3 regions of the Kitasatospora sp. NPDC089797 genome follow, and region 3 is predicted to be linked to each of the others. Evidence: riboswitches for the same ligand, from Rfam matches in the RefSeq annotation. Region 3 holds a riboswitch; each other region holds the start of a gene.
What was found. Region 3 has a riboswitch for cobalamin ahead of nrdI (class Ib ribonucleoside-diphosphate reductase assembly flavoprotein NrdI). Riboswitches for the same ligand answer to the same signal wherever they lie in the genome.
Positions count from the first base shown of each region.

Region 1: it holds a riboswitch for cobalamin, as region 3 does, so the genes downstream of both, AB0O91_RS37400 (CbtB-domain containing protein) here and nrdI (class Ib ribonucleoside-diphosphate reductase assembly flavoprotein NrdI) in region 3, are expected to answer to the same signal.
Region 2: it holds a riboswitch for cobalamin, as region 3 does, so the genes downstream of both, thiI (tRNA uracil 4-sulfurtransferase ThiI) here and nrdI (class Ib ribonucleoside-diphosphate reductase assembly flavoprotein NrdI) in region 3, are expected to answer to the same signal.

Region 1 covers NZ_JBFBGS010000070.1:10,438-16,205, forward strand. Annotated here, with positions in the region: gene AB0O91_RS37385 (DUF3592 domain-containing protein) at 1-786, shown strand, start outside; gene AB0O91_RS37390 ((2Fe-2S)-binding protein) at 836-1,585, opposite strand; gene AB0O91_RS37395 (CbtA family protein) at 1,615-2,484, opposite strand; gene AB0O91_RS37400 (CbtB-domain containing protein) at 2,511-2,699, opposite strand; cobalamin riboswitch at 2,766-2,889, opposite strand; gene cobF (precorrin-6A synthase (deacetylating)) at 3,062-3,823, shown strand; gene folP (dihydropteroate synthase) at 3,796-4,689, opposite strand; gene metF (methylenetetrahydrofolate reductase [NAD(P)H]) at 4,812-5,717, shown strand.
Region 2 covers NZ_JBFBGS010000054.1:41,070-46,837, reverse strand. Annotated here, with positions in the region: gene AB0O91_RS33255 (bifunctional 2-methylcitrate synthase/citrate synthase) at 4-1,128, shown strand; gene thiI (tRNA uracil 4-sulfurtransferase ThiI) at 1,157-2,434, opposite strand; cobalamin riboswitch at 2,603-2,854, opposite strand; gene AB0O91_RS33245 (short-chain fatty acyl-CoA regulator family protein) at 2,885-4,354, opposite strand; gene AB0O91_RS33240 (cytosine permease) at 4,574-5,768, opposite strand, start outside.
Region 3 covers NZ_JBFBGS010000001.1:274,977-280,744, forward strand. Annotated here, with positions in the region: gene dhbA (2,3-dihydro-2,3-dihydroxybenzoate dehydrogenase) at 1-225, opposite strand, end outside; gene ddaH (dimethylargininase) at 562-1,419, shown strand; gene AB0O91_RS01140 (class I SAM-dependent methyltransferase) at 1,454-2,272, opposite strand; gene AB0O91_RS01145 (TetR/AcrR family transcriptional regulator C-terminal domain-containing protein) at 2,399-3,070, opposite strand; gene AB0O91_RS01150 (ester cyclase) at 3,168-3,602, shown strand; cobalamin riboswitch at 3,736-3,953, shown strand; gene nrdI (class Ib ribonucleoside-diphosphate reductase assembly flavoprotein NrdI) at 4,127-4,558, shown strand; gene nrdE (class 1b ribonucleoside-diphosphate reductase subunit alpha) at 4,555-5,768, shown strand, end outside.

The DNA.
Region 1 (5,768 bases), on a different contig from region 3:
CTCGCCGGGGCGACCCGGGCGCAGCGGACGGTCCGGGCGCAGGGGCGGATCGAGCGGGTGGACGAGCCCCGGCACGGGAGCTCCCCGAGCGACGGGATCTCCGTGGTCGTCTCCTTCCGGGACCCGTCCACCGGGCAGGAGTTCACCGTCACCAACGACGGTGAGCACGGCGAGCGGATCAGCGTGGCCTGGACGGGCCGGGAGATCGGGGTCCACTACCCGCCCGGCCGCCCCCAGGCCTTCCAGTTCGTCAACCACCCCACCGAGGGCGAGCGCGGACTCGGCTGGCCGACCTTCGCGCTCTTCCTCGCCTACGCCGGTCCGGTCGTCGCCGTCGCGATCGACCGGGGCTGGCCGTGGGCCCTGCTGGGCTTCTGCGGGCCCTGGGCGCTCTCCGGGCTGTACCACCTGCCCGGGAACATCCGCGACCGGAAGGGCCGTCTCGCCCGGCTGGCCGGCATGGCGGCCGTGCCCGGCCGGGTGATCGCCGTGCTCCGGAGCGCCACCGTCGACGAGGACGGGTACACCACCACCCAGGTGGTACCGGTGGTCGCCTTCACCACCCTCGACGGCAGGTCCGTCACGGCCTACTGCGAGTCCGGGCTGGCGGACCCGACCCGGTCGCGGGGCCGGGACGTCACCGTCCACTACGCCCCCGACGACCCGGCGGTCTTCGTCCCGGACGTCGAGGCCGGACGCCGCTCCTGGCACTGGGACATGGCCGTCAACATCGTGGGCGTCCTGGTCATCGCGGCGGCCGCCGTGGTGGGAGCGGTCGCGCTGTGACCCGGGGGCCGGGGCCGTCCGGGCCGGGCACCGGCTCCTGCGGGCACCGTCAGGACCGCGGCGCGGCGCCCCGGACGCCCGGCGGTGCGCTGAGGACGCAGTCCCCGCACAGCCCGCCGGCCCGGTCCGGGGCGGCCCGGTAGATCAGGCAGCAGCTGCGCCGACGGAAGCGGGTGCCGTCCGCGGCCACCGTGCCGGCCCCGCGCAGCGGCGGCCGGTCCAGCAGGAGGGCAGCCAACTGCCGCGCCCGTCCGGCGAGTTGCGGAGCGCTGCGGACCACGGCCGCGGCCGCGCCGTTGACCGCCGAGGCCACGTTGCCCCAGCCGATCCGGGGCGGGACGCCGAACGCGGCGAAGGCCTCGGTCAGTTCCCGGACCGCGCCGTCCAGCACCTCCGCCGCGAACCGCTCGGCGAGTTCGGCCGGATCGGCGAGCGGGACGGCCGCCCGGGCCGGCAGCGACAGCGGGAACAGCCCGCCGGGGGTCGGCTGCCACCGGGCCTCCCGCAGGCCGTAGCCGAACAGCGCCCCGTCCAGCACGGCGACGCCGAACGCGGGCGAGAGCACCCGGGCGGCCAGGCCCAGGTGGGTCACCGAGGCCGCCACCCGCCGTTCGACCGCCTCGGGCGGCTGCCCTCCGGCGGCGGCGAGGTGGCCCCGGGCGCCGGCCACCCGCTCCGCCGACGCCGCCGGCCGGTCGAGCAGTTCGGCCATCGACCGCCAGGGCGCGACCGGTCCGTCGGTGCCGTGGGTCTCGAACGCGAAGAACGGCCCGAGGGCCGCGACGCGCTGCGGCGTCACGGCCCTCGGGGGCGTCGGGGAGGTCGGCGTCATGCCGCGCCGACCGGCTCGGGTCCGGCCTCGGCCGGGGCGGTGGCCTCGGCGCGGCTCCTGAGCAGGCGCTCGGCCATCGGCCCGAAGAGCAGGCCCAGCGTGCCCCACAGCAGCAGCTGCGCGGCCACCGAGTAGAAGCGGAACTCGAACAGGGTGTCCGCCGGGAAGCCCGGGTAGACGATGGCGCCCTTGTCGTCGGTCAACGGCAGCGGGGTCTCCGTCGCGTGGTGACCGAACTGCTGGACGTTGTCGGCGAGTTCACCGAGCGGGGGGAGCACCGCCATGACGATGCCGATCGCCACGGCGAAGGCGCCGGCCGCCAGCAGGGTGGCGTTCCAGTTCCCGAACCGGGCCTGGAGGCGCTTGCCGAGCCAGACCGCCAGGACGAGGAACACGATCGAGCAGACGACCATGCCCAGGTACAGGTTGCCGCGGTCCCGGATGGTCTCCGGGTGCCCGATGGCCGGCGGGTTGGCGGGGTACTTGATGAACGGGACGAAGTACAGGCCGAGGAAGCCGCCGAGCGCCACCAGCATCGCCAGGGTGCGCGGGCGGAGCCGGCCGGTGCGGCCCAGGCAGACGGTGTAGGCGATCGCGAACAGCGCGCCCATCGCCGTGCCGAACAGGATCATGCCGACGCCGATGCCGACGTTGGCCTGGACGGTGCGGCTGAAGATGTCCGGTCCGCCCATGTCCATCGGCAGTCCGGCGGCCTTGTCCAGCAGTCCCTGCGCGTCGTCGCGTCCGCTCTCGTACTCGATCGCCGCGTTGATCTGCGGCTCCGCGAAGATCCGGGCGAAGACGAAGGCGAGCAGGCCGGCCACTGCGCCGGCGAGGACGCCGCGCAGGATGAGTCTCTTCTCCATGTCGGGTGGTTCGCTGCTTCCGGTCGTCAGTGGCAGGGGAAGCCGAGGAAGTGCCGCGAGTCGTGGACGAACTCGTGGATGTGCATGTCCTTGCCGAACACGGAGTAGGCGCCCTGGTCGACGCCGATGAAGTAGTAGACGGCCAGCGCGATGAGAGCGGTGACGACGAGCCAGGCGACCGCCTTGGACGCCGGCACCACGACCGGGACGGGCAGGGCGGAGGGCCCGGGCATACTGGTGCTCACAGTTGAGCCTCCTTCGGGGATCGTGCGTCCCGTTCTCGTTGGGGCGGACGTGATGGCGTCGTATCTGACTCACGGGCCGCCCGGAGGAGGGCCCGCTCACAGTGGCGCGACCGTGCCGGAGTCCCACCGGCTTCCTTACGCCATCACTACGTCCGGTAGGTTAGGCCCGCCCCGGGGGGCCGTCAATCGCCCCGATCCGCCCGGGAGCCCAGCGTGCGGAAGGTCACGTCCCCGTCGCCGGACCGGTCCACGCCGTGCGCGCGGGCCCCGGACGCCGCAGGTCAGGGCGGTCCGCGGACGATCCGCCCGGCGGCATCCGGCAGAATCGCGGTATGCGGCAGATCATCGTCATCGGCATCGGTGCGGGCGACCCGGACCACCTCACCCTCCAAGCGGTCAAGGCCTTCGCCCGCACCGACGTCTTCCTCCTCCTCGACAAGAACCAGCAGCGCCAGGACCTGATGCACCTGCGCCGCCGGATGATCGAGGAGCACGGCCGGCCCGGCCACCGGGTGGTCGAGGTGCCGGACGCCGAGCGCGACCGCACCACCCCCGCCTACACCGAGGCGGTCCACGACTGGCGGCGCCGCCGGGCCGAGCTGGTCGGCCGGCTGGTCGCCGAGCACCTGGGCCCGGACGAGACCGGCGCGCTGCTGGTCTGGGGCGACCCGAGCCTCTACGACAGCGTGACCGCCGTCCTGGACGAGGTGCTGGCCACCGAGCCGGACGCCTTCGCGTACCGGGTCGTGCCCGGGATCAGCAGCGTCTCGGTGCTCGCCGCCCAGCACCGCACCACCCTCACCCGGGTCGGCCGACCGGTGCGGATCACCACCGCCCGCCGGCTGGCCGCCGAGGGCTTCGGCCCGGGCAGCGAGGACGCGGTGGTGATGCTGGACGGGCAGGCGGCCCTCACCGGCCTCGACCCCGAGGGCGTGCACGTGCACTACGGCGCCTACCTGGGCGGCCCGGACGAGATCCTGGTCTCCGGCCCGCTCGCCGAGGCCGCCCCGGAGATCGCCCGGCTGCGCGGGGAGGCCCGCGAGCGCAAGGGCTGGATCATGGACACCTACCTGCTGCGCCGTACCGAGGACTGACCGGCGGGCGACCGGGACGCGCGCAGGGCCGCCTCCAGCCGTACCGCGTCCGCGGTCGCCCGCACCTCGTGGACCCGCACCGCCCACGCCCCCTGGGCGGCGGCCAGCACGGCCGCCGCCGCGGTGGCGTCGTCCCGTTCCCGCGCCGGTCGCGGCTCGCCGGTGGCCGGGTCGGCCAGCAGGTCGCCGAGGAAGCGCTTGCGGGACGGGGCGACCAGCAGCGGGCGGTCCAGCACGGCCCAGGCGTCCAGGGCGGCGAGCAGCGCCAGGTCGTCCCCGCGCCCCTTGGCGAAGCCGAGGCCGGGGTCGACGATCAGCTGGGAGGGGTCGACCCCGGCGGACACCACGGCGTCCACCTGCCGCCCCACCTCGGCGACCACCTCCGCCACCACGTCCCGGTACCCGGCCAGCCGGTCCATCTCCGCGGACTGGCCCCGCCAGTGCATCACGACGAACGGCACCCCGGCCCGGGCGACCGCCTTGGCCATCCGGTCGTCGGCCCGCCCGCCGCTGACGTCGTTGACGATCCGGGCCCCGGCGTCCACCGCGGCCTCCGCCACCTCGGCCCGCATCGTGTCGATGCTCACCGCCACCCCCTGCCGGGCCAGTCCGCGCACCACCGGCAGCACCCGGGCGAGCTCCTCCTCGACCGGCACCCGCCGCGCGCCGGGCCGGGTCGACTCCCCACCCACGTCCACCAGGTCGGCGCCCTGGGCGACCAGCCCGAGCCCGTGCTCCACGGCCCGGCCGGGATCGAGCCAGCACCCCCCGTCCGAGAACGAGTCCGGGGTGACGTTGAGAATTCCCAGCACCGCGCACCGGCCCCAGTCGGGCAGGCCGGGGAGCGCGTACGAATGTCTTTCCATGCTCCTATTGTGCGGCCTCCGAGCGACTCCCCGAACCGCCCCGGATATCCTTTCCGGACATTCCCGTATCACACTGTGGACTTCCGCCGACACCATTCCGGCCGAGCGGCTACTGTCCTGCCATGACACTCGGGACACCCTCCACGCGCACCGACCGGGCGGCCACCGTCCGCGATCTCCTTGCCACCGGAAAGCGGTCCTACTCGTTCGAATTCATGCCACCCCGGAGCGCCGCGGCGGAGGCCGGACTGTGGAATGCGATCCGCCGGCTGGAGGCCCTCTCCCCCACCTTCGTCTCGGTGACCTACGGCGCCGGCGGCTCCACCCGGGAGCGGACGGTGAACATCACCGGCCGCATCGCCCAGGAGACGACGCTCACCCCGACCGCCCACCTGACCGCCGTCGACCACAGCGTCGCCGAGCTCCGGAACATCCTCGGCCACTACGCCGACCAGGGCGTGCGCAACATCCTGGCGCTGCGCGGCGACCCGCCGGGCGACCCGCTGGGCGAGTGGACCCGCCACCCGGAGGGGGTGGAGTACGCCGCCGACCTGGTGCGGCTGATCAAGGAGTCCGGGGACTTCTGCGTCGGCGTGGCCGCGTTCCCGGAAATGCACCCGAGGTCCGCGGACTGGGATTCGGAAATCCGCCACTTCCTCACGAAGTGGCGCGCCGGGGCCGACTACGCGATCACCCAGATGTTCTTCGAGGTGGACAGCTACCTCCGATTCCGGGACCGCCTGGCGAGCGCCGGCTGTGACATTCCGGTAATTCCGGAAATCATGCCGGTGACCACGATCCGGTCGCTCCGGCGCATCCCCACGCTGAGCACCGCGAACATTCCGGCGGAATTCTCCGCGCGCATGTCCGCCCACCAGGACGACCCGGCCGCGGTCCGGGCGATCGGCATCGAGCAGGCCACCGGAATGTGCCGTCGGCTGCTGGCCGAAGGCGCCCCCGGGCTGCACTTCATGACCATGAACTTCTCCACCGTCACCACCGAGATCCACCAGCAGCTCGGCCTGTAGCCGACCGGCGGACCGGACGGGGCGGGCGCGGCCGAACGGCCCGCGCCCGCC
Region 2 (5,768 bases), on a different contig from region 3:
ACCATGTCCGAGATCCATCGCGGCCTCGCCGGTGTCGTCGTCGACACCACCGAGATCTCCACCGTCATCCCGGAGACCAACTCCCTGACCTACCGCGGCTACCCGGTCCAGGACCTCGCCGCCCACCGCTCCTTCGAGGAGACCGCCTACCTGCTGTGGTACGGCGACCTGCCGGACGAGGCCCGGCTGCGCGAGTTCCGGGCCCGGGAGCGCGCCCTGCGGCCGCTCGACCGGACCACCGCCGAAGTCCTGGCCAAGCTGCCCGAGACCTGCCACCCGATGGACGTGCTGCGCACCGCCGTCAGCTTCTTCGGTGCCGAGGACCCGACCGAGGACGACGGCCGCCCGGCCCCCCACCTCGCCAAGTCCCTGACCCTGCTGGCGAAACTGCCCACCGTGGTGGCCGCCGACCAGCGCCGCCGCCGCGGCCTGGCCCCGATCGCGCCCGACCCGGAGCTCGGCTACGCCGAGAACTTCTTCCACATGTGCTTCGGCACCGTGCCCGCCCCCGAGGTGGTCCGCTGCTTCGAGATCTCCCTGGTGCTGTACGCCGAACACAGCTTCAACGCCTCGACGTTCACCGCCCGGGTGGTCACCTCCACCCTCTCCGACCTCTACAGCGCCGTCACCGCCGCGATCGGCGCGCTCAAGGGCCCGCTGCACGGCGGCGCCAACGAGGCCGTGATGCACATGCTGGACGAGATCGGCGATCCGGCCCGGGCCGCCGACTGGCTGGACGAGGCGCTGGCCGCCAAGCGCAAGATCATGGGGTTCGGCCACCGCGTCTACAAGCACGGGGACTCCCGGGTCCCGATCATGCAGGCCGCCCTGGACCGCCTGGTGGCGGGCTCGGCCGACCCCGAGGCCGCCCGGCTGGCCGCCCTGCACGCCGCCCTGCGCCGGGCGATGCTGGAGCGCAAGGGCATCCACCCCAACCTCGACTACCCGGCCGGGCTGGCCTACCACCTGATGGGCTTCGACACCCCGGTGTTCACCCCGATCTTCGTGATGAGCCGGATCACCGGGTGGACCGCCCACATCACCGAACAGCTCGCCCACAACGCCCTGATCCGCCCGCTGGCCCAGTACGACGGGCCGGGCCAGCGGCCGGTCCCGGCCAGCGTGTAGCGGGCCGGCACCGGGGTCGGGGTCGGGCTCAGGAGGGCACGGAACAGCCGGCGTCGGCGACCGGCGCGGGCTCGTCCTCCTGGCCGGGCCGCATCACCTGCACGTTCGCGAGCAGCGCCTCGACCACCTCGTCCAGGTCGAGGCGCTTCTCCACGGCCCGCAGCTGGCCCAGCCGCGCCCCGGTGCTCACCTGGGGCGGGGCGAGCAGGCTGCAGCAGTCCTCGTCCGGCAGGACGGATATCTCCGCCGTGCCGAGCGCCCGGGCCTGGTCGATGATCTCCTGCTTCTCCCAGCCGATCAGCGGGCGCAGCACCGGCAGCGTCGCGGCCTGGTCCACGGCGGCCAGGTTGGCGAGGGTCTGGCTGGCGACCTGGCCGAGGCTGTCGCCGGTGACCAGGGCCTGGGCCCCGGTGGCGCCGGCCAGGGCACAGGCGGTGCGCACCATCAGCCGGCGCTGGGCGACCACCTGGAGGCGCCCGGCGCCCGCGACGGCCAGCTGCTTCTGGGCCTTGCCGAGGGAGACGACGTGCAGCTCGCCCGGCGGCTGGTAGCGGTTGAGCTCGCGGGCCAGGGCGTACGCCTTGTACACCGAGGAGGGGTTGGTGTACGGCGCACCGCTGAAGTGCACGAAGTCGCAGGCCAGTCCGCGCCGCATGGCCCGGTGCGCGGCCACCGGGGAGTCGTAGCCGCCGGACAGCAGCACCAGCGCCCGCCCGCTGGACCCGACCGGCAGCCCGGTCAGCCCGGGGTGGCGCTCGGCCGACACGTAGGTCTCTCGGTGCTCGATCTCCACGGTCAGGGTGACGTCGGGCGCGGTGAGGTCGACCCGCAGGCCGTCGATCCGCGGCTGGAGGAACGCGCCGAGGTGCCGCTCCAGTTGGGTGGAGGTGAGGGCGAAGCCCTTGTCCCGGCGCCGGACCCGGACGGCGAAGCCGGTGCCGGTGCGCCCGGCGCAGGCCTCGCGCAGCACCGCCAGGGCGTTGGCCTCGACGGACTCCAGCGTGCTGGGCACCCGCAGCGCCGGCTCGACGGAGCTGAACCCGACCACCGTGCGGGCCCGGGCGACCAGGTCCGCGACGGGCACCTGCCCGCCGAGCACGGTGATGGTATGCGGGGTCCTGATCCAGGTCGAGCCGCCTATCCCGCGCAGCGCGACGCGCAGGTTGTCCTCCAGGCGCTGGACGAACCGCTGGCGGTTGCGGCCCTTGAGGACCACCTCGCCGTGTTTGAGCAGCACGCAGGGCCCGTAGGGCTCGGTGGCGCCGCGGGGCGAGGGCAGCCGTGCGCCGTCGGTCAGGTGGTCCATGCAGAAGTCCCAGTCGTCCCAGTGGTCCCGGTCGGGTGCCGAGCGGGGAGGACGGCGGCGCGCGCAGCGGTGTCCGGGGCGGCGTGCCGGCTGACGGTCACGCCGGACCGGGGTCCGTACGAGGGCCACGCGGCCCTCCCGCGGGGCCCCGGAGCGCGCACGCCGCCGTTCGGCGTGCGCACCGGTGGCAGGTCTTCGGACTCGCGGGCCCGTCCGGCCGCCGTCGACGTCGACGGGGCGGACACCTACTGGCCGTCGCTTCCCGGGCCCGTCTCCCGGGCCCAGTGCGGATGACGGCGGTCGTTCCCGCTCACCGCTGCGGGGCAGTCCCGGACTGGCCGTGTGAACGGCGTCACCGGGTTCCCTCTTGCCTCCCCGGGAGCGCGGGGCGCCCGGTGAACCACCAGCACGGCAACCCTACAGGCGGGCCCGGCCCCGGTCGGGCCGTGGTCAGGCCCCGGGCCCTTCGGCCAGCACGGGGTACGGCACCCGGCCGCGCCGGTCGGGGTCGACCAGCAGCCGCCCGCCCGCCGGCGGCCGGGCCCGCTGGGCGCAGTCGCGGCGTTCGCAGATCCGGCAGCCGAGGCCGATCGGGGTGGCCGCGCCGGGGGCGTTCGGGGCGATGCCCTCGGCGTAGACCAGGCGGTGGGCGTGGCGCAGTTCACAGCCGAGCGCGACGGCGAACTCGCTGCGCGGTGCGCGGTGTCCGTGGCCGCCGTGCGAGACGGTCCGGGCGATCCAGAAGTAGCGCTTGCCGTCGGGCATCTCGGCGACCTGGGTGAGGACCCGGCCGGGGGCGGAGAAGGCCTCGTAGACCGTCCACAGCGGGCAGGTGCCGCCCAGGCGGGAGAAGTGGAAGTCGGTGGCGGACTGGCGCTTGGAGATGTTCCCGGCCCGGTCGGCGCGCAGGAAGGAGAACGGCACCCCGCGCCGGCCGGGGCGTTGGAGGGTGCTCAGCCGGTGGCAGACCGTCTCGAAGCCGACGCCGAAGCGGGCCTGGAGCAGCTCGATGTCGTAGCGCAGGTCCTCGGCGGCGGCGTGGAAGGCGGTGTACGGCATCAGCAGGGCGCCGGCGAAGTAGTTGGCCAGGCCGATCCGGGCGAGGTCGACGGCCTGCGGCGAGGTGAGGTCGGGCTCGGCCGCCGCCAGCAGCGTGTCCAGCAGCGGGCGGTGTTCCAACAGGGCGAGCTGGGTGGCGAGTTGGAAGGCGCGTCGACCGTCGGTGAGCCAGGGGGAGAGGTGCAGGGCGCCGGTGGCCGGGTCGTAGCGGCGCAGGTCGGCGGCGCGCTGGTGGTCGGCCGGCTGCCGGTCCGCCTCGACCACCCGGACGCCGTGCCGCTCGGCGAGCCGGGCGGCCAGCGCGGCGGCGGTGCGGCCCGCGGTCGTGGTCGCCAGCTGCTCGGCGGTGCGCTCCGCCGCCTCGTCCAGGGCGGCTATGTGGTTGTGGTGGGCGTAGAAGAAGTCCCGGACCTCGTCGTGGGGTTCGGCCGGGCGGATGGCCCCGCCGACGGTCCCGCCGCCGGGTTCGCCCAGGTCGGCGACGCGGGCGAGGGCCGCGCGGTAGCTGCGGTGCAGGGCGACCAGCGCCCGGGCCAGCTCGGGGTGGTCCCGGCTGACTTCGGCGATCTCCTCCGCGGGGACCGCGCCGCCGCAGGCCTCGTCGGCGAGCGCGGTGCGCAGGTCGGTGCCGAGGCGCTCCTCCTCGGCCTCGGAGAAGAACTCCGGGTCGACCCCGAACACCTCGGAGATCCGCAGCAGCACGGCGGCGGTCAGCGGGCGCTGGCTGTGCTCGATCTGGTTGAGGTAGCTGGTCGAGATCCCGAGCTCGCGGGCCAGCTCGACCTGGTTCATGCCGTGCTCGCGGCGCAGCCGGCGGAGCTTGGCGTGGGCGTAGACCTTCCGCCCGGTGGGACGTGCCATGGCCGTACCGTTCCCTTCCTGCCCGTTCCTGCGAACGTACCACCGACCGCGGTTCGCAGTATTCGCAGGAACTGTCCCGCCCCTGTCGGGAATTCGCAGCCGGGACCGCTCGGGACCACCCGGTGGCGGACTCGGTCGACTCGGCCGGAACGCCGGACCGCCCGGCGGCGACTCGGCTGAGTCGGCCACCGGGCGGTCCGGGGGTGTCGGTGCGTGCGGTCAGGCGGTGACCTTCTCGCCCTGCTCCGCCGGGGCCTCGGCGGGCTGCCCGGCACCGGCCGGGACGTTCTCCCGCGGGGTGGGGAGCACGGCCATGATCGCGGCCGAGATCACGATGGTCGCCGCCCAGGCGAGCCCGTAGCGGCCGATCGGGGTGTCGGAGAGCGGGCCCGCGAACCAGTCGCACTTGGTGAAGGCGAGCCCGGCCAGCAGCGCGAGCACCCAGGCCACCATCGCCTGCCAGCAGAAACCGCCGGTGTACCAGTAGCGGCTGGTCCGGGTGGTGTCCATCAGCGCCTCGGCGTCGTAGCGCACGGCCCGCGTCCGGCGGCGGTACATGTCCACCGCGTAGACGCCGATCCAGGCCGAGAAGGAGACGGCGAGGAGGATCAGGAAGGTGATGAAGGAGCCCAGGAAGCTCTTCGCGACCAGCATCAGCAGCAGGCCGCCGACCAGCGAGATCACGGCGTTGATGCTGACGGCCATGGCGCGCGGCAGCTTCACGCCCATGGTCTGCGCGGTGAAGCCGGCCGAGTACATGGAGAGGCTGTTGATCAGCAGCATGCCGACGATCGCGGTCAGCAGGTAGGGCACGGCCAGCCAGGTCGGCAGGAGGTCGCCCAGGAAGGAGACCGGGTCCGCGGCGTCGGCCAGGCCGGGGGAGGCGACCGCCATGACGGCGCCCATCAGCACCATCGGCACCACGACCATGGCGGCGCCGGAGACGGTCACCCCGACGATCTTCTTGCCGGAGGCCCGGTGGGGCAGGTAGCGGGCGAAGTCCGGGCCGGTGGGGACCCAGCTGATGCCGCCGGCGGCGATGGTCCCGATGCCGGCGATCATCATCGCGGTGGTGCCGGCGGGCTTGGCGAAGACCTCGTTCCAGTGGATGGTCGCGACCAGGTAGCCCAGGACCAGCACGCTGAAGATGCCGAACAGGTAGGTCGACCAGGTGTTGCAGACGTTCAGCGCCTTCCGGCCCATCCCGGAGACCAGGAAGGTGCAGGCGACGAAGGCGAAGAGGGTGACCACGATCAGCGCGGTGTTGCTCTTGACGCCGAACAGCAGGTCGAGGACGGTCAGCACGGCGTAGGCGCCGGTGACCGCGTTGATCGTCTCCCAGCCGAACCGGGCGATCCAGAGGATCGCGCCCGGGAACAGGTTCCCGCGCACCCCGAAGGTGGCCCGGGAGAGG
Region 3 (5,768 bases):
CGGGCCGTGTTCCCGTTCGACGTCCTCGACGAGGGCCTCGACGGCGTCGGCGTCGGTGACGTCGAGCGGACGGACCGTCGGGCCGGAGGGGCGCAGGTCGCAGGCGACGACCTCGGCCCCGTGGGCGGCCAGCAGCCGTGCCACGGCGGCTCCGATGCCCTGGGCCGCGCCCGTCACCAGGACGGTGCGGCCGGTGAACTCAGCGGGTACGGCTATGCGTTCCATCGGTCACCGCACCTCGTCGGCGGCCGGGCGGCCTGCGGTCCGGCCGGGCGTGCGGGGCCGGGTGTCCGGGCTGATGGCGGGTGGCATGGGGAACTCCTGGGGATCGGACCGCCGTGACCGGCGGACAAGTGTGCGACACGGTGAGGTAAGGTTAGCCTAACCGCATCGAGGCGCTGGTCGGGGGCCTCCCCGAGCGCCGTGCGCATCGCCCGGTTCGCTCCGGCTCCGAAACTCCGCCCGGACCCCCGGGCGTACGGACGTCGAACCCGCTCGTGCGACCCCTCCCGCGCGGCGCCCCCGGCCCGCGCCCCCCTCACGGACCATCAAGAGGACTCCATGCCCGCCACGGACACCATTCCCATGCCCGGCGTCACCCCCCTGCCCCGGGCCCGCGTCGCCAGGCCGCGCCGCTTCCTGATGTGCGAGCCGCGCCACTTCGACGTCACCTACTCGATCAACCCGTGGATGGACCCGGACAAGCCGGTCGACACGGCGCTCGCGCTCGCCCAGTGGACCGCGCTGCGGGACCTCTACCGGAGCCTGGGGCACGCCGTGGAGGTCATCCGGCCGCTCGACGGCCTGCCCGACATGGTCTTCGCCGCCAACGGCGCCACCGTCCTGGACGGCAAGGTGCTCGGCGCGCGCTTCCGGCACCTGGAGCGCACCGCGGAGGGGCCGGCCTACCTCTCCTGGTTCGCCGAGCAGGGCTACCGCGACCTCCACTGGCCCGAGCACATCAACGAGGGGGAGGGCGACCTGCTCGTCGTCGGCCGCCGGATCCTCGCCGGGTCGGGCTTCCGCACCGACCCGCGGGCGCACCGGGAGGCCCAGGAGTTCTTCGGTGTGCCGGTCATCGGGCTGACCCTGGTGAACCCGAAGTTCTACCACCTCGACACCGCGCTCGCCGTCCTCTCCGATGACGAGGTCATGTACTACCCGGCCGCGTTCAGCGAGGGCAGTCAGGCGGTCCTGCGGGAGCTGTTCCCGGACGCGATCCTGGCCGACGACGAGGACGCCGAGGTCTTCGGTCTCAACGCCCTCTCGGACGGCCGCCACGTGCTGCTGCCCGAGGCGGCCGTCGGTCTCCAGCGGAAGCTGCGGGCGCGGGGGTTCGAGCCGATCGGGGTGGACCTGACCGAGCTGCTGTATGCCGGCGGAAGCGTGAAGTGCTGCACGCTGGAACTGCGTTCCTGACGCCCGGGTGGATCGAGGGCGCCGGTCGGCGCCCTCAGTCCGCCGCCAACTCGGCCACCGCGTACGGGCGGTGGCCGAGCAGCAGGACACGCAGCACGGTGGCGGCCGCGCCCTGCGCGGGGCCGATGCGGTCCATCACGGGGTGCTCGGCCTCGGCCCGCCAGCCGGGGGCGAGCCCGGCCAGTCCCCGGCTGCCCCGCGCTCCCGAGCGGAACCGGGCGCCGGTGGCGCGGACGATCGGGTGGAGGCCGCTGTGGGCGAGCAGGGGGTGGAAGAAGTCCGCGGCGAACCGGGTGCCGGGGCCGAACCGCCGGTGGACGTCGGACAGCACGCGGGAGACCTCCCGGCCGTCGAGGTACATCAGCACGCCCTCGGCGATGACCAGGGCCGGTCCGGGCCCGGCCTCGACGGCGTCGGTCCAGCCCGGCTCGGTGATCGACCCGGACAGCAGCCGGACCCTGCTGTCGGGGAGCAGCCGGCGCCGGAGCTCCACCACCTCGGGCGTGTCGACGCCGATCCACCGGAGGTGCTCGGAGCCGGCGTCCGCCAGGCGGGCGTCGCGGGTGCAGAGGCCGGCCCCGAGGGACAGCACCGTGCCCTCGGGGTGCCGCTCGGCGAACCGCCGGGCGACGCCGTCGAGGACGGCGGCGCGGTGGACCGACCCGACGGCGTTGGAGCGGTCGGTCAGCACCTCCGAGGGCCGGAACCCGGTGCCCGCGAGCACCCGGGCGGCCAGCGGGTCCCGGAAGTCCGCGTCCGGTGCCAGCTCGTGGGCGTGGGCCCGGCCGTACAGCGGGGTCAGGAGGGTCTTGGCGACACCCGTCAGACCGTGGTCAGGAGAAGCGCTCGACATAAGGTTAGCCTTGCCTAAATCTGATGACCGGTCAAGATTGCTGATCCGCCGAAATCTCCTCCCGGCGCGGCGGGTTGACGGTCCTTCGGACGGACGGAACGGGCGCCCGCCGCGTCCCGGTCCGCTTCAGGAGGAGTCGGCGCCGGGGAGAGCGGCGGCGAAGCCGTTGAGCAGCGCGTCGACGGCGAACGCGAAGCGCTCGGCGTCATCGACGCCCGCGCCGGTGCGGGCGGCGTCGGTGAGCAGCGGGTAGCGGTCGGCATCGAGCCGCGTCAGCCACGCGGGGGAGCCGGCGGAGCCCTCCGGGGCGGCCGGTCGGGCGGCCTCCGCGGCGGTGTGGCCGAGGACCAGGAGCGAGAGCGTGTTGAGCGCGTGCACGGCCGTGCCCAGCGGGAACCCGGCCGTTGTCAGTGCGCTCAGGCCGCGCTCGACGGTGTCGAGGGTCGCCGGGGTCACCGCCGGACGGCTCGCCGCGAGCGGGAGTACGCCCGGGTGGCGCAGCAGCGCCGCGCGGAGCGAGACGGCGTAGGACCGCAGCAGGGTGCGCCAGTCGGTGGGGCCCGCCGCCGGGTCGGGGGAGGGGAGCGCCTGGGTGAAGACCCGTTCCACCAGGCCGTCCAGCAGCGCGTCCTTGCTGGGGACGTAGTGGTAGAGCGTCATCGCCTCGACGTCCAGCTCCGCGCCCAGGCGCCGCATCGTCAGTGCGCCGATGCCGTCCCGGTCCGCCAGGGCCAGTGCGGCGTCCAGCACCTGTGTCCGCGTCAGTCCCGCCCGCTCGCCGCGGGTCCGCTTCCCCATCGGTGGTCCTCCTCCGGCCGTGCTTGCCATTCTTACGCCGTAAGTCTACCGTGCTGCCGACAGGGATTCTTACGGCGTAAGTCTGGGATGGGTTGCGATGCGGGCAGCGACGGCGACGAACAAGCGGGTCGTCGAGGGCTTCTTCCGGGCACTCGACGAGCGACGGCTCGCCGATCTGGCGGACTACATGGCGCTCGACGTGATCGACCACAACAAGATCATCTTCGGCGAGGAGGACGAGCCCGGGGCGGCCTTCGACGGGTTCCGCCGGCAGCTCGACGCCTTCGGCGAGGCCCGGATGCACCCCGACGCCCTGGTCGCCGAAGGGGACACGGTCGTTGCCCGGATGACGGTCACCGGCACCCACACCGGCTACCACCCCCGGATGCCCGAGCCCACCGGCCGCTCCTTCGAGGTGGAGCAGATCTGGTGGCTGACCGTCACCGACGGCAGGATCTCGCAGATCCGCGCGGTCAGCGACCGGCTCGGCATGTTCATCCAGCTCGGCTGGCCGATGCCGACCGCCGGCTGAGCGGGCGGCGCCCGGGCCCGGTGGGCGTGCTCCGGCCCTTCGGGCACCCACTCGTGCGTCGTCGACTTAGGTATACCTAAGTTCTTGCGAAGACACAAGATCTGGGATGGGCGTGTCGAATCGGATCTAGATGTAGTGTTGCGGTGCTGGTGGTTCACCGGGCGCCTCGTGCACTCGGTGAGGCAAGAGGGAACCCGGTGGAAGTCCGGGACTGCCCCGCAGCGGTGAGCGGGAACGACCGCCGTCCTACGCACTGGGCCCGAACCGGCCCGGGAAGCGACGGCCAGTAGGTGTCCTCCGAGGAGGGCGGGCCCGCGAGTCCGAAGACCTGCCACCGGTGCGCACGCCGGATGGCGGCGTGCGCGCTCCGAGGCCCCGAGGGAGGGCCGCGTGGCCGTCGTACGGACCCGCCCGGTCCGGTGCGCCCGTCCGTCCGGCGCGCCGCCTCCGGGGAACCGCCACGCGCCGCCGCCCTCCCCGCCCCGGAGTCCGCAAGGGAGCGAGCCAGAGGAGGCGGCGGACCGGTGAGCGGTCTCGTGTATTTCTCCAGCGTCTCGGAGAACACCAAGCGTTTCGTGGAACGGCTGGGACTGCCCGCCGTCCGCATCCCGCTGCACCCGCACCGCGAGCCGATGCCGCGGATCACCGGGCCCTACGTGCTGATCGTGCCCACCTACGGGGGCGGCGAGCGTGCCGGAGCCGTCCCCAAACAGGTGGCCCGCTTCCTGAACGACCCGGCGAACCGCGCCCTGCTGCGCGGGGTGATCGCCTCCGGCAACACCAACTTCGGCGCGGACTACTGCCTGGCCGGCCGGGTGATCTCGGCGAAGTGCGGTGTCCCGGAACTGTACCGATTCGAACTGCTGGGCACGGAGCACGACGTCCGTGCCGTGAGGGAAGGACTCCAGAGGTTTTGGACACGACACTCCTCGACGACACCGCGGACCGCGGCATGACCGCCACCCCCGCCGGGCCGTCCGCGGCCCCCGCCGACCCGTCCGCCGACCGGAAGGAGTCGGTCGGCACGCGCAAGGACTACCACGCGCTCAACGCGATGCTGAACATGTACGACTGCGACGGCCGCATCCAGTTCGCCAAGGACCGCGAAGCCGTCCGCCAGTACTTCCTCCAGCAGGTCAACCCCAACACGGTGGTCTTCCCGACCCTGGAGGAGAAGATCGCCTACCTGGTCGAGAACGACTACTACGAGGAGGCGCCGATCCGGCGGTACCCCTGGGAGTTCGTCAAGGGCCTCTACCGGCAGGCCTACGCCCACGAGCACCGCTTCCGCACCTTCCTCGGCGCGTTCAAGTACTACACCTCCTACACGCTCAGGACCTTCGACGGCACCCGGTACCTGGAGCGCTACGAGGACCGCGTGGTGGCCACCGCCCTCTACCTCGGGGCCGGGGACGAAGCCCTCGCCGCCGGGCTGGTCGACGAGATGATGACCGGCCGCTTCCAGCCGGCCACCCCCACCTTCCTGAACGCGGGGAAGGCCCAGCGCGGCGAGCTGGTCTCCTGCTTCCTGCTCAGGGTCGAGGACAACCTGGAGTCGATCGGCCGGGGCGTCAACTCCGCCCTCCAGCTGTCCAAGCGGGGCGGCGGGGTCGCCCTGCTGCTGACCAACCTGCGGGAGCAGGGGGCGCCGATCAAGAAGATCGAGAACCAGTCCTCCGGCGTCGTCCCGGTGATGAAGCTCCTGGAGGACTCCTTCTCCTACGCCAACCAGCTCGGGGCCCGCCAGGGCGCGGGAGCCGTCTACCTCCACGCCCACCACCCGGACATCCTGCGCTTCCTCGACACCAAGCGGGAGAACGCGGACGAGAAGGTGCGGATCAAGAGCCTCTCGCTGGGCGTGGTCGTCCCCGACATCACCTTCGAACTCGCCAAGCGCAACGAGTCCATGCACCTGTTCTCGCCCTACGACGTGGAGCGCGAGTACGGCAGGCCGCTGTCCGACCTGTCCGTCAGCGACCACTACCGGGAGCTGGTCGCCAACCCGCGCATCCGCAAGACCACCATCAGCGCCCGGGAGTTCTTCAAGACCGTCGCGGAGCTCCAGTTCGAGTCCGGCTACCCGTACCTGCTCTTCGAGGACACCGTCAACCGGGCCAACCCGATCCCCGGCTGGATCAACATGTCCAACCTGTGCTCGGAGATCCT